4 regions of the Micromonospora sp. WMMC250 genome follow, and region 1 is predicted to be linked to each of the others. Evidence: riboswitches for the same ligand, from Rfam matches in the RefSeq annotation. Region 1 holds a riboswitch; each other region holds the start of a gene.
The links. Region 1 has a riboswitch for cyclic di-AMP ahead of O3438_RS03480 (transglycosylase family protein). Riboswitches for the same ligand answer to the same signal wherever they lie in the genome.

Region 1 (3,188 bases):
CCGGGCGACCCGCTCGCACACCATCGGCAAGGCGACAGCGGACACGACGCCGCTGCTCGCCGCCGCGCGCGCGTTGCTGCGGGCGGCGCAGCCGGAGATCGACAGTCGTGGTGTCACGCTGATCGGTGTGTCGGTGGGCAACCTGGACGACAGTCCGGTGCAGCCGGAGTTGCCGTTCCACAGCGACCCGGGCGCGGAGTTGGACGCCGCTGTCGACGCGGTCCGCGACCGGTTCGGCTCGACGGCGCTCACCCGTGCCGTCCTGCTCGGCCGGGAGCCGGGTGTCGAGATGCCGCTGCTGCCGGATTGACCGATCTGCGTGCGGTGTCCACGCGCGGAGTTGCGACAGGAGACACATCACAGCAGGTCGGCGGTTTAGCCGGCGGCCGACGGGTGACCCTTGAGGGGTACAGCCTGACAAGGGGGGACCCACCATGTCCGACGACACCAGCAACCGAGCGAGCCGCGGCGCCGAGCGCCCGCACGACGTGACCGACCCGCTGCTCTGGCAACTGGCGATCGACGTGTTGAGCGCCCACGAGCCGGACGACGAGGGTCAGTGCCGCAATCTCCAGTGCGCCGGGCAGGCCTGGCCCTGCGCTGCCCGTCAGGGTGCCGAACATTCGCTGCGTCTGTCCCGCAGCGGGTCTGACTCCGTCGACGGGACCGTCGACGGCGGGACCGATCTGGCATCGGCCTCTCGCTGGGGTCGCAATGCCGGCCCGGTCGCGTCTCGTCGAGCGCCGAAGGCGTCCGCCTCGGCGGCGTGACTCGAACCCGACCCGCCACTCGGGCTGACCAGCACCGCACACACGAACGCTCGGCCGGTGACCCGGCCGAGCGTTCGTGTGCCATCGGTCAGAGGCTGAGCTTCTGACCCGGGAAGATCAGACCGGGGTCAGCCCCGATCAGCTTCCGGTTGTGCTCGTACAGCGCCTGCCAGCCGCCGGACACCCGATGGGCGTCGGCGATCTCCGACAGGGTGTCGCCCGGCTGGACCAGGTACGCCTGGCCGCCCGCCGGCGACGCGGTGCGCTCATGGTTGCGGGTCGCCGGCTGCTCGCCGCGCGACGGCCGCTCGGTGGGCTTCGCCGTGGACTTGGTCGGCTTCCCAGTGGACTTGGTCGGCTTCGCGGTCGACTTCGTGGCGGAGCCGCCCGACGAGCCGCCCTTCTTGCCGCAGGTCGGCCAGGCACCGATGCCCTGCCCGGCGAGCACCTTCTCGGCGATGGCGATCTGCTCGCCACGGCTGGCCAGGTCGGCGCGGGCGGCGTACTTCTTGCCGCCGTAACCGGCCCAGGTGCTCTGCGAGAACTGCAGGCCACCGAAGTAGCCGTTGCCGGTATTGATCTTCCAGTTACCGCCGGACTCACACGCGGCGATCGCGTCCCAGTTGACTCCGGCCTGCGCCGGGGCGGCCGGGCCGAAGAGGGCGACAGCGCCGGTGACCGCGCCGACAGCCAGGGGTGCCGACGGCGAGGCGGCGGGTGGTGACCCGTCGATGACGGGGCGTGTGAACAGACGTCATGTGAGCTTCCTCCACGCCGGCGAGGTGAGCTGTCGGGTTCGGGCCGAGGAGCCCGGCCGCACAGTGGCGGCTTCACCCCGAGGTGACATGCACCGAGGAACGTGTGGGTCCCCCGCTCCTGCCCGGGTGACTGGGTTCCGACGGCCGGGGGCAGGATTTGGCGTTGCCGGCCGTGGTGTCCGCAGTGGCGAACCCGACCGACGTTAGGCACGGTCGGTGACGATCGCCCAACCCCTGTGAAGTTCTTCACCGGGGTACGCGGGGCGCCGTCCGCAGCGGTTGCGGCCGGCCGGACACTGTGCAGAGAGCACTGTGGACCGGTTTCGATCAGGCTCGTGACGCAGCCAGATCACGGTGTGTCGCCGAGCGACTCGACGTGTCCGTTGGTGATCGGCTGCTCGACGTCGTACACCGAACCGGCCGGCGGGGCCCCTGGTCGGGTGGCCCGCCGGCCGGGTGTCGACCGTCTACAGGGTGCGCGCCAGCCGGTCGGCGAGCGTCCGGGTGAAGCGGGCCGGGTCGGTCAGCTCACCGCCCTCGGCGAGCACCGCCAGGCCGTAGAGCAGCTCCGCGGTCTCGGTCAGGGCCGCCTGGTCGCTCCCCTGCTCGTGGGCCTTGCGCAGCCCGGAGACCAGCGGGTGCCCGGGGTTGATCTCCAGGATCCGCTTGGTCGGGGGCACCTCGTGCCCCATGGCCCGGTACATCTTCTCCAGGGTCGGCGTGAGGTCGTGGGCATCGCCGACGACGCAGGCCGGTGAGGTGGTCAGCCGCGACGACAGCCGGACCTCCCGGACGCTGTCGGTCAGCGTGGTGCCGAGCCAGTCGAGCAGGCCGGCGAACTCCTGCCGCTGCTGCTCGCGCTCGGCCTCGGCCTGCTGCTTCTCCTCGTCGGTGTCCAGGTCGATCTCGCCCTTGGCGATCGAGCGCAGCGTCTTGCCGTCGTACGCGCCGACCCGCTCGACCCACACCTCGTCGACCTGGTCGGTGAGCAGCAGCACCTCGTGACCCTTGGCGCGGAAGGCCTCCAGGTGCGGCGAGTTCTCGATGGCGGCCCGGGACTCGCCGGTGGCGTACCAGATGTCGGTCTGGCCGTCCTTCATCCGCGAGACGTAACCGGCCAGGTCGGTGGGCTCGGTCGCGTCGTGGGTGGAGGCGACGGAGAGGATGTCCAGCAGGGTGTCGCGGTTGTCGGTGTCGTCGATCAGCCCTTCCTTGACCACCGCGCCGAACTCGGTCCAGAAGGTGCGGTAGCGCTCGGCGTGGTTGGCCTTCAGGTCCTTGACCGTGGCGAGGATCTTCTTGACCAGGCGGCGACGGACGATCTGGATCTGCCGGTCCTGCTGGAGGATCTCGCGGGAGATGTTCAGCGACAGGTCGTGCGCGTCGACCACACCCTTGACGAAGCGCAGGTAGGTCGGGACGAGCGCCTCGCAGTCGTCCATGATGAAGACACGCTTGACGTAGAGCTGCACACCTCGGCGGCCCTGCGGGGAGAACAGGTCCAGTGGGGCGTGGCTGGGCAGGAAGAGCAGCGCCTCGTACTCGAAGGTGCCCTCGCCCTTCATGTGCACGACCTCGAGCGGGTCGGCCCAGTCGTGGCTGACGTGCTTGTAGAACTCGTTGTACTCGGCGGCGTCGACCTCGTCGCGGGGCCGCGCCC
Region 2 (3,188 bases), 4.0 Mb from region 1:
CGCGACGGGCCCTTCGGTCACTCCCGGTCAGCCGGGACGGCCGTAGCTGTGGATCGGGCCGTCGTCGACCTTCTTCATCTTGACCGGTTGGCCGGCCTGCGAGGCGTGCACCACCCAGCCACCGCCGACGTACATGCCGACGTGGTGGATGTCGCTGTAGTAGAAGACCAGGTCGCCGGGGCGCAGGTCGCCCTTGCTGACGTCCTTGGTGACGCGGCTCTGCTGGGCGGCGTTGTGCGGCAACGACACACCGGCCTTCGCCCAGGCGGCCAGCATCAGCCCGGAGCAGTCATAGGAGTTGGGTCCCTCGGCGCCCCACACGTAGGGCTTGCCGATCTGTGCGCAGGCGAACTTCACCGCGACACCCGCGGCCCCGCCGGGATAACTGCCGGGGCAGGGCGCGGGGCGCAACGAGCCACCGCCACCGTTGCCGTACACCTTGAGGCGGAGCTTCTGCAGCCGGTCGATCTCTTCGTTGATCTGCTTCTTCTTCGCCGCCAACTGCGCCTCGGTACGGGTCAGTTGGGCCACCATCTCGTCCAGCGGCGCCTTCTGCGCGGCCAACTCGTCCCGCAGGTCGGCCACCTCGCGGACGTCCTGCTGCTGGTTGTGCGCGAACCGGTCGAGCATCTCGAGCTGACTGACCACCTCGCTCGGTGACCGGCTGCCCAGCATCGCGTTGACTGTCGAGACGGTCTCACCCTTGTACGCCCGCACGGCGAGGGCGCTGACCTTGTCCATCGCGGCGTCGACCTGCTGTTCGAGCGGGGCGATGCGGGTGGCCAGAGCGTCCGCCTGCTTGCGCTTGACGGCGAGGTCGGTCCGGGTGGCGTTGTGCCGTTCGATGATCGGTTCGAGTTTGTTCCAGTCCTCGTCGATCTGACGCTCGATCTCCGCGACGGACGGGTCGGCGTGGGACGCCGTGGCGCTGCCCGTCAGGACGACGGCGACGCCGACCAGTGCGGCGAGAGCGGTGGTGAAGCGGGACCAGCGTGGGCGCGGCACGATCGGCGTCGGGCCGGCTGTTGCCGACCGCTCGGACGACGGCCGCGGGGCATGGAGTGCCACCGGGGTTCCGTACTCCTTCTTCCTGACCGCCTACCGGGTTAGCTGACGGGTTCGGGCGGGAAGTCGGCGCCCTACCGCAGTGGCTGCGGATTCACCCCGAGGGACCTGGGTCCCCGGTTCGCTCGGAAACGACTCGGCGGTGTCGGTCCGTTACCGCCCGGGCTGGGCGGAGCTGCTATCGGGCCGACGAATGACCAGAGTAGAGACGCCTGTTACCAATCCGCAACCCGTGCGGCCGTGACACTCCGTACCGATCGAGCGGGGGTCACCGGCCCGGTGTGAAGATTTCTTTCCGAGGAAGTCGAAACATGGAAAGGTATTGACGCGGACTCTCCAGCGGCGCGATGGTGACCTGACCTCTACCCGCGAGAATCTAGGGGGTTCGATGCACCATCCAACCCTGTCGACCGGCTGGCGCGCACTGCTCGCCACCACCGTCATCGCCGCCGCGAGCGCGGTGCCACTTTCGGCGGCGGCCGCCGCCGCACCCACCACCGACCGCCAGCAGCAGTACGCCGCCGCGGCGAGCGAGTACGGCGTACCGACCGGCGTGCTGCTCGGCGTCTCCTACCTGGAGTCCCGCTGGGACAGCAACGCCGGCACACCGAGCACGAGCGGTGGCTACGGCCCGATGCACCTGACCGACGCCCGCCACGTCGCCGCCCTACCCGGGCGCGGCCACCACGACGCCGGTGCCGAGGATCCCCGCGGCGACGAGTCCCGGAGGGCCCTGGCGCCCGCGCCCCGGCCCGCCGAGGCCCCCGGGCCGGCCGCCGCCGCGTTGCAGACCGTGGACGCCGCAGCCGCGCTGACCGGCTCCACCCCCGAGGCGCTGCGCACCGATGCGGAGGTCAACATCCGGGGCGGGGCCGCGCTGCTCAGCGCGTACCAGCGGGAGTTGGGTGCGCCGGTCGGCGCGGACACCGACCCGGCGGCCTGGTACGGCGCGGTGGCCCGCTACGCCGGTGCGGACAGCGCCGACGCCGCGGCGGCCTTCGCCGACGAGGTTTTCACCACCATCGCCGCAGGCGAGTCCCGGGTGACCGACGACGGGCAGCGAATCACACTGCCGGCGATCGCGGTACAGCCCCAGCGCTCCTGGTTGGACCGGCTGGGCCTACGCCGGCTGGCCCGCCCGGACGGGGTGGAGTGCCCGCGCACCATCTCCTGCGAGTGGATTCCCGCACCCTACGAGGCGTTCGGCGACGGGGACTACGGCAACCACGATCTCTCCGACCGGCCCGCCCGGCAGAAGATCGAGTACATCGTCATCCACGACACCGAGGCGAGCTGGGCGACGACCCTGCAACTCGTCCAGGACCCGACGTACGTGAGCTGGCACTACTCGCTGCGCTCGGTCGACGGGCACATCGCCCAGCACGTGAAGACCAAGGATGTCGGCTGGCACGCGGGCAACTGGTACGTCAACGCCAAGTCGATCGGTCTCGAACACGAGGGGTTCGCCGCGCAGGGCACCTGGTACACGGAGGCGATGTACCGGACCTCGGCGAAGCTGGTCCGGCACCTGGCGCTGCGGCTGGGCATCCCGCTGGACCGCCAGCACATCATCGGCCACGACAACGTGCCCGGCACCGTCGCCTCGACCGTGCGGGGGATGCACTGGGATCCAGGCCCGTACTGGGACTGGACGCACTACTTCGACCTGCTGCACGCGCCTCGACTGGACACCGGCACCCCGGCCACCGGGCTGGTCCGGATCGACCCGGACTACGCCACCAACCAACCGGCGTTCACCGGATGCGTCACCGCCGGTGTTCCGTGCGCGCCGCGCGGCTCATCGTCGGTGGTGCTGCGGAGCGCACCGTTCGCGGACGCGCCGCTGGTCAACGACATCGCGCTCCGGCCGGACGGCACCCCGAACACGATGGCCGTGTCAGACCACGGGGCCCGGGCGTCCGCCGGGCAGACGTACGCGCTCGCCGGACGGCAGGGCGACTGGACCGCGATCTGGTACCTCGGGCAGCGGGCCTGGTTCCACAACCCGGCGTCCGCGCCGACCGCCAGCTGGACCGTCGGCGTCGTGGCCACGCCGAAACCCGGACGGACGACTGTCCCCGTGTACGGACGGGCGTACCCGGAGCAGGCGGCGTACCCGGAAG
Region 3 (3,188 bases), 1.9 Mb from region 1:
GGGCACCCCGGGCGCCACCCGGGCGCTGAGTGACCGGGACGAGCGTCCCGCCCGCCGCGCCTGTCGACCCACCAGCTCCGCGCCCCGCCGGCCCGTGCTCCGCCCTGGCCCGGTGGCGGTGGGGCTCCCCATCGCATCGCTCTCTCCCGAGGTGCCGACCATGGAGACCGCTGTCTTCTACCAGTTCGTGACCGAGGTGCCGCAGGCCGCCGCCATCTGGTCCACCCTGTTCCTGCTGGCCCTGGGCGTACTCGCCCTGCTGGTGGCCCGCCCCGAGCGGGAAACACCCCCGGACGACCCGCACACGGCCGCCCTCACCGCTCGTGAGGTGGCCGCCGCCGAGGCCGCCGACATGCGCCGGTACGCCGAGGAGGTGGCGGTCGCCGCGACCGGGGCGGCCCGGACCGCGCAGCGGCGACGTGCTGACTGGTTGACCGCTCAGGAGGAAATGGAACGGGCCTGGGCCGCGTACGACGAGGCGGACACCGCCGCCCGTCGCTTCGCGGGCGCCGAGGCGCTGCCCACCCCGCAGACCCCCCACACGCCGGCCGAGTACGCCGCCCGCGAGCGCTACCTGCACCGGGCCGCGATGACGGCGTACTGGCGGGGTGACCTGAGCATGGCGCAACTCGGCGACGTGTTCGCGCACCGGCGCGGCTGGGATCCCCGGCGGCACCCGGTCGAGCAGGAGGTGCTGCTCAGCCGGACGATCCGGGACACCCGGCTGGCCGACTACCAGGCCGCCGCATTCCGGGAGCGGGCTGCCTGGCGGGACGCGGAACTGGCTGCCGACTCAGCGCGAGCACTCGCGACGGAGAGCTGCGCGGCGGCGGCCCGGCTGCGACCGAACCCGCTGCCCGCGCGGCGAGCGGTGACCGGTGCGTTCCGACCCGCTCTGGTGGCGCGGTGGCGGCCGGCGCGGGCGAGTTGAGCCCGATCCGTGACGTGAGCCGGCTCACGCCGACCGGAATTCGGGCGTCCGGCACGATCGGCGCGAATCTTCCGATGAATCTGGTCGCATTCTCGGCGGCCTGTCCGGTTGTCGACCGTAGGCGTCACCGTAACCGCTTGTCCCATCGAGTCACGTCATCGGCAATACGCGCAGAAATTGCCGCTCCATTTCAGGTTTACGCAGGTGGTGCTGGCTTGGCAGGGGTGCGGACGGGCCAGTACTGTCGTCCCGTCCGGTGCGGTAACCGATCGCAAGAGGCGACGCCGCGCCGACCCGCTCAATCGTGATGAACGAACCGGGGACCCACCAGTAAGTCCGGGGTGAATCCGCGAGCCAGAGCCCGCGGTAGGGCGATCTTCCCGCCCGAATCCGTCAGCTAACCCGGTAGGCGGTGTCGGAAGGAGTTCCATCCTCGTGCAGCACCTTTCCACCCCTCGGTTGTTCCCTCGCCTCCACGGCGCAGCGGTGCCCCCGCTCATTCGTCCAGTGACGGTGAGCTGACCCCCGGGTCATCGCCTAACCGCCCGGCCACGCCGGGCGTTCCCCTGAGCGGTTCACCATCCGCGGACCACGGTCCGCGCGCTGGCGCCTGCCCGGATACCGGTCCGGTCGCCGGTGTGCCGCTCTCCCCCCGATCCGTGGAGGACCCCGTGAAGCACACCCTGCAGCGTCAGCTCCGCCGTTTCGCCACCGAGCGCCCGTACCAGATCGTTGCCGCCTCGGCTGCGGCCCTCGCGATCGCCACCACCACCGGCGCCCTGCTCACCACCGCCGACGACGCACCCGCCGGCCAGCGCACCGCGACCACTGTCGCCGAGATGCGCAGCGACGTCGCCGCCTCCCGCGGCGAGGTGCGTGAGGCGTCCCCGTCGGCAAGCGCCGCGCCGAGCACCGCCGCTCCGGCCACCACCGCCGCGTCGCCGGCGGCCAAGGCCAAGGCCAACCCCGACCTCACCCGTAAGCCGACGCCGCCGAAGCCGCCCGCGACCAAGGTGCTGGACTACGACTACGAGGCGCAGAACACGTACTACAACTGCGGCCCGGCGGCCACCCGGAACGCCCTCAGTGCCGCCGGTATCGACCGCACCCAGGAGGAGCTCGGCGCCGAGCTGGGCACCACCGAGATGGGCACCAACTCCGCCGAGGACACCACCCGGGTCCTCAACGCCGAGGTGAAGGGCGCCCCGTACCGGACCCGGATGTTCGCCGGCGCCCCCAGCCCGGCCCAGATGGGCCGGCTCCAGGCCGACGTCGTCAAGGCCATCACCGACGGCCGTGGCGTGGTCGCGAACGTCGTCGGCGACGCCGTCGACACCGACGGCGGTTACCACTCCTACGGTGGCGGTCACTACATCGCCGTCGTGGGTTACAAGGACAACGGCCGTACCGTCCGGATCGCCGACTCGGCCAACGCGGCCGACCCGTCGTACTGGATCACCACCATCGACCTGGCCAACTGGATCGCCAGCCGGGGCTACTCCGCCTGACCCAGGCACGCTGACCGCCGCGGGCGTCGTCCCCCACAAGGGGCCGACGCCCGCGGCGTTTCCGTCGGTGCCGGCAGCGTCTCCCGGGAGGGACGACTCTCGTACCGGGCCGTGAACCGTGGGAGACTGCGGCCGTGGTGGATGAATCGGGTGGTCAAGCCGGTCGCGGGCGGGTCCTGCTGCTCCTGCACGGAATGGGCACGACCGGGGACGTCTGGTTGCCGTGGGCGCCGCTGCTGGAGCAGCGCTGGGCGGGGCGGTGGCTGGCACCGGACCTCGCCGGCCACGGCTGGGCGGAGCCGCTGCCGTCGTACACCTTTGCGGGGTTCGCCGACCGGATAGCGCGCGGCCTGGCGCCCGGCGACCGGCTCGTCGTGCTCGGGCACTCGCTGGGTGGGGTGGTCGGTCTCGCGCTGGCCGCCCGCGCCGCCGGGACGCCCGTGGACGCCGTGGTCGGGCTGGGCATCAAGGCCGTCTGGTCACCCGACGAGCTGACCCGCGCCGCTGACCTCGCCGCCCGCCCGGTCAGCTGGTTCGCCACCCGCGCCGAGGCCGCGCGCCGCTACCTTCGGGTGTCCGGCCTGGCCGGCCTGGTCCCGCCGGACCATCCGGTGGTGGACGCCGGCCTGCGTCAGGTCGACGGCCGGTGGCGCCTCGCCATGGACCCGACCGCGTTCGCCGTCGGTGAGCCCGACCTGGCCGCGCTGCTGGCGGCGACCGACGCGCCGGTCGTGCTGGCGCGCGGGGAA
Region 4 (3,188 bases), 5.7 Mb from region 1:
CCGCGTCGCGACGAGGTCGCCGGCTGGCTGGACGCGCTGGACGCGCCGAGGTTGCAGGTGGTCACCAGCCTGGAGGCCAAGGGCATGGAGTACGACGGAGTCGTGCTGGTCGCCCCGAGCGAGATCCGGGCGGATCCGGGTGCCGGGGTACGCACCCTGTACGTGGCGCTGTCCCGGGCCACCCAGCGACTCACCACCATCGACCCGACCGGCTGATCTGCGCGAGCGACCGCCGGCGGGAGGCGCGACCCGCACACTTGCACACATTGCGATGTGAACATACATTGGACCGGACCTCGGACGGCGGCGGAAGGTAGTTCACGTGGGCGCAGGTCATGACCACCACCACGGATCCGTCGCCAATGCCGCACACCAACACCGGGGTCGACTCTGGGCGGCATTCGGGCTGCTCGCCACCCTGATGGTGGTCGAGGCGGTCACCGCCCTGCACACCGGGTCACTCGCCCTGCTCTCCGACGCCGGACACATGTTCACCGACGTGCTCGGCATCGGCATGGCGCTCGCCGCGATCACCGCGACCCGGCGCGCCACCGGCGACCCGCAGCGCACCTTCGGGCTCTACCGACTCGAGGTGCTCGCCGCACTGGCCAACGCCGTCCTGCTCTCCGGCGTCGCGGTCTACGTGGTGATCGAGGCGATCCGCCGCTTCGGCGACCCGCACGAGGTCATCACCGGTCCGATGCTCGTGGTGGCCGTCCTCGGCCTGCTCGCCAACATCGTCGCCTTCGCCCTCCTGCGCGCCGGCGCGCGGGAGAGCATCAACATCCAGGGTGCCTACCTGGAGGTCCTCGGCGACCTGCTCGGCTCGGTCGGCGTGATCGGCGCGGCACTGCTCATCACCGTCACCGACTGGTGGTGGGCCGACCCGCTGGTCGCCGTCGCCATCGGTGTGTTCATCCTGCCGCGCACCTGGCGGCTGGCCCGGGCAGCCATCCGCATCCTGGTGCAGGCCGCACCGGAACACCTCCAGGTGACCGCCGTGCACGACCGGCTGGCTGCGGTCCCCGGCGTGGTCGAGGTGCACGACCTGCACGTCTGGACGCTCACCTCGGGCATGGACGTGGCCTCCGCACACCTCACCATGGAGCCGGGCGCAGAGGTCGGCGCGGTGCTCACCGCCGCGCGTACGGCCCTGCACGACGACTTCCGGATCGAGCACGCGACGTTGCAGATCGAGCCGGGCGCCGCCTCCGGGGCGTGCGGCTCGATCGAGTGGTGAGGGTGAGTTCCCCGTGCTGACGTACTCACCGTCCGTCACATTCGCTGCAGCCGCCCCACCGGTACCGGTAGGCTCTGTCCCGGCCGCCACCAGGCGGCGCCTCCCGGCGCCGGTGGTGGTCGTCGCCTAATCGCCCACACGGGCGAACCGGGGAACCACGTTCCTGGGGTGCATCCGCGTCAGCGGTAGGGATCTTCCGTCCCGAACCCGTCAGCTAACCCGGTCGGCGGCTGACGGAAGGAATGCGCAGTGGCACCAGCACGACCACCTGCCGCCCGACTGGCGGCCCTGATCGTCGCGATGCTCGCTCTCGGCGTCGCGCTCCCGGCCGGCACCGCCTCGGCCGCTCCCCCAACCGGCCAGCGGGCCGCCGCACCCGACTCCGACGAAGAGGGCGGCACCCCGGCACTCCGCGCCCAGCTCGAGGCCGCCAGCAAGGGCTACCTGGACGCGAAACGCGCCCTGGACACCTCCGTGCAGCGGCAGCAGCAGCTCACCACCCAACTGAAGACCATCGAGGTCGAACTCGACCAGCGCAGCGGCAAGGTCGGCGAGATCGCCGGCGTCGCGTACCGCACCGGCCGCCTCAGCACCATCTCGGCGCTGCTCAACAGCAACACCCCGGAAGGCTTCATGGACCGGGCCGCCTCCCTGGACGCGGTGGCCGCCAACGAGGACCGGGTGCTGCGCGACCTCCTCACCACCAAGGACCAGGCCAACCGCACCCGCGCCGCCCTGGACGGTGAGATCAACGAGCAACGCAAACAGGTCGCGGTGATGGCCAAGCGCAAGGAGCAGGCCGAGCGGGCCCTGGCCGTCGCCACCACCCCGAAACCACAGACCACCGCCGACACGGGCTCCAACCGGGGCACCTCCACCAGCAACGCGAAGGCCGCGCCGCGCAACTCCGACGGCTCCTGGCCGAAGGAGTCGTGCAGCGTCGACGACCCCACGCCGGCCAGCGGCTGCATCACCCCGCGCACCCTGCACGCGCTCAACCAGGCCAAGGCCGCGGGCTTCACCCGGTACGTCTCCTGCCACCGCAACGGCGGCTCGGGCGAACACCCGAAGGGCCGAGCCTGCGACTTCGCCGCGCAGAAGGGCGGCTTCGGCGGGGACGCCACCGGCGGGGACAAGACGTACGGCAACAACCTGGCGGCGTACTTCATCCGCAACGCCGACCGGCTCGCCGTGCTGTACGTGATCTGGTACCGGCAGATCTGGCTGCCCAGCAGCGGGTGGAAGTCGTACAGCGGGGCGGGCGGCGACCCGTCCAGCGACCACACCAACCACGTACACCTGTCGGTCTACTGACCGCTCGTGGCCGGCGCCCCCGTCGAGGGGCACCGGCCACGGCTACGTCGCGGGACGTACACCCGATGTCGCCGGTCGTCGGACGACCCGGCAACGAGCGGCGGGCAGCATCGCGGTATGCCTCGGATCCCACCCACCGCCCGCAAGGCACTGCTCACCCTGCACCTGATCACCTCGCTGGGCTGGCTCGGCACGGACCTGGTGCTGCTCACCCTCGGCATCGCCGTACAGCGGGGCGCCGACCCGGCCGTCTTCTACCCGGTCGGCGCGCTGGTCGGCACCGTCCTGTTCGCACCGCTGAGCGTCCTGGTCTGGCTGATCGGTGTCGTCAGCGCGCTGCTCACCCCGTGGGGCCTCCTGCGCTACCGGTGGGTGCTGGTCAAACTCGTGATCACCACGGTGATGGTCGGGCTGGTGCTGTTCCTGCTCACCCCGAATCTGCGGCACGCCGGAGCGCTGGGCACCGCCCTGCCCGCACGCGATCGCGCCGACCTGGTGATCGCGCCCGCGGTGTCGACCACCCTCATGATCATCGCGACGGTGCTGTCCACCTACAAGCCGTGGGGCCGCCGGCAGGCCGCCCGAACGACCACCGCGAGCAGAGCGCGCACGTCGGTGCCCACGCCGCCATGAT

Region 2: another riboswitch for cyclic di-AMP. It lies ahead of O3438_RS22105 (C40 family peptidase); the one in region 1 lies ahead of O3438_RS03480 (transglycosylase family protein).
Region 3: another riboswitch for cyclic di-AMP. It lies ahead of O3438_RS12390 (C39 family peptidase); the one in region 1 lies ahead of O3438_RS03480 (transglycosylase family protein).
Region 4: another riboswitch for cyclic di-AMP. It lies ahead of O3438_RS29855 (coiled-coil domain-containing protein); the one in region 1 lies ahead of O3438_RS03480 (transglycosylase family protein).

What each region holds. Positions count from the first base shown of each region.
Region 1 is NZ_JAPZBJ010000002.1:895,363-898,550, reverse strand. Features, by position in the region: gene dinB (DNA polymerase IV) at 1-310, shown strand, start outside; gene O3438_RS03490 (hypothetical protein) at 435-770, shown strand; gene O3438_RS03485 (LysM peptidoglycan-binding domain-containing protein) at 859-1,218, opposite strand; partial or broken gene O3438_RS03480 (transglycosylase family protein) at 1,240-1,350, opposite strand; cyclic di-AMP (ydaO/yuaA leader) riboswitch at 1,529-1,701, opposite strand; gene htpG (molecular chaperone HtpG) at 1,996-3,188, opposite strand, start outside.
Region 2 is NZ_JAPZBJ010000002.1:4,912,372-4,915,559, forward strand. Features, by position in the region: gene O3438_RS22105 (C40 family peptidase) at 28-1,068, opposite strand; cyclic di-AMP (ydaO/yuaA leader) riboswitch at 1,082-1,217, opposite strand; gene O3438_RS22110 (N-acetylmuramoyl-L-alanine amidase) at 1,454-3,188, shown strand, end outside.
Region 3 is NZ_JAPZBJ010000002.1:2,844,748-2,847,935, reverse strand. Features, by position in the region: gene O3438_RS12400 (hypothetical protein) at 1-29, shown strand, start outside; gene O3438_RS12395 (hypothetical protein) at 161-931, shown strand; cyclic di-AMP (ydaO/yuaA leader) riboswitch at 1,217-1,358, shown strand; gene O3438_RS12390 (C39 family peptidase) at 1,591-2,439, shown strand; gene O3438_RS12385 (alpha/beta fold hydrolase) at 2,574-3,188, shown strand, end outside.
Region 4 is NZ_JAPZBJ010000002.1:6,553,148-6,556,335, reverse strand. Features, by position in the region: gene O3438_RS29865 (HelD family protein) at 1-216, shown strand, start outside; gene O3438_RS29860 (cation diffusion facilitator family transporter) at 323-1,240, shown strand; cyclic di-AMP (ydaO/yuaA leader) riboswitch at 1,354-1,485, shown strand; gene O3438_RS29855 (coiled-coil domain-containing protein) at 1,490-2,554, shown strand; gene O3438_RS29850 (hypothetical protein) at 2,672-3,187, shown strand.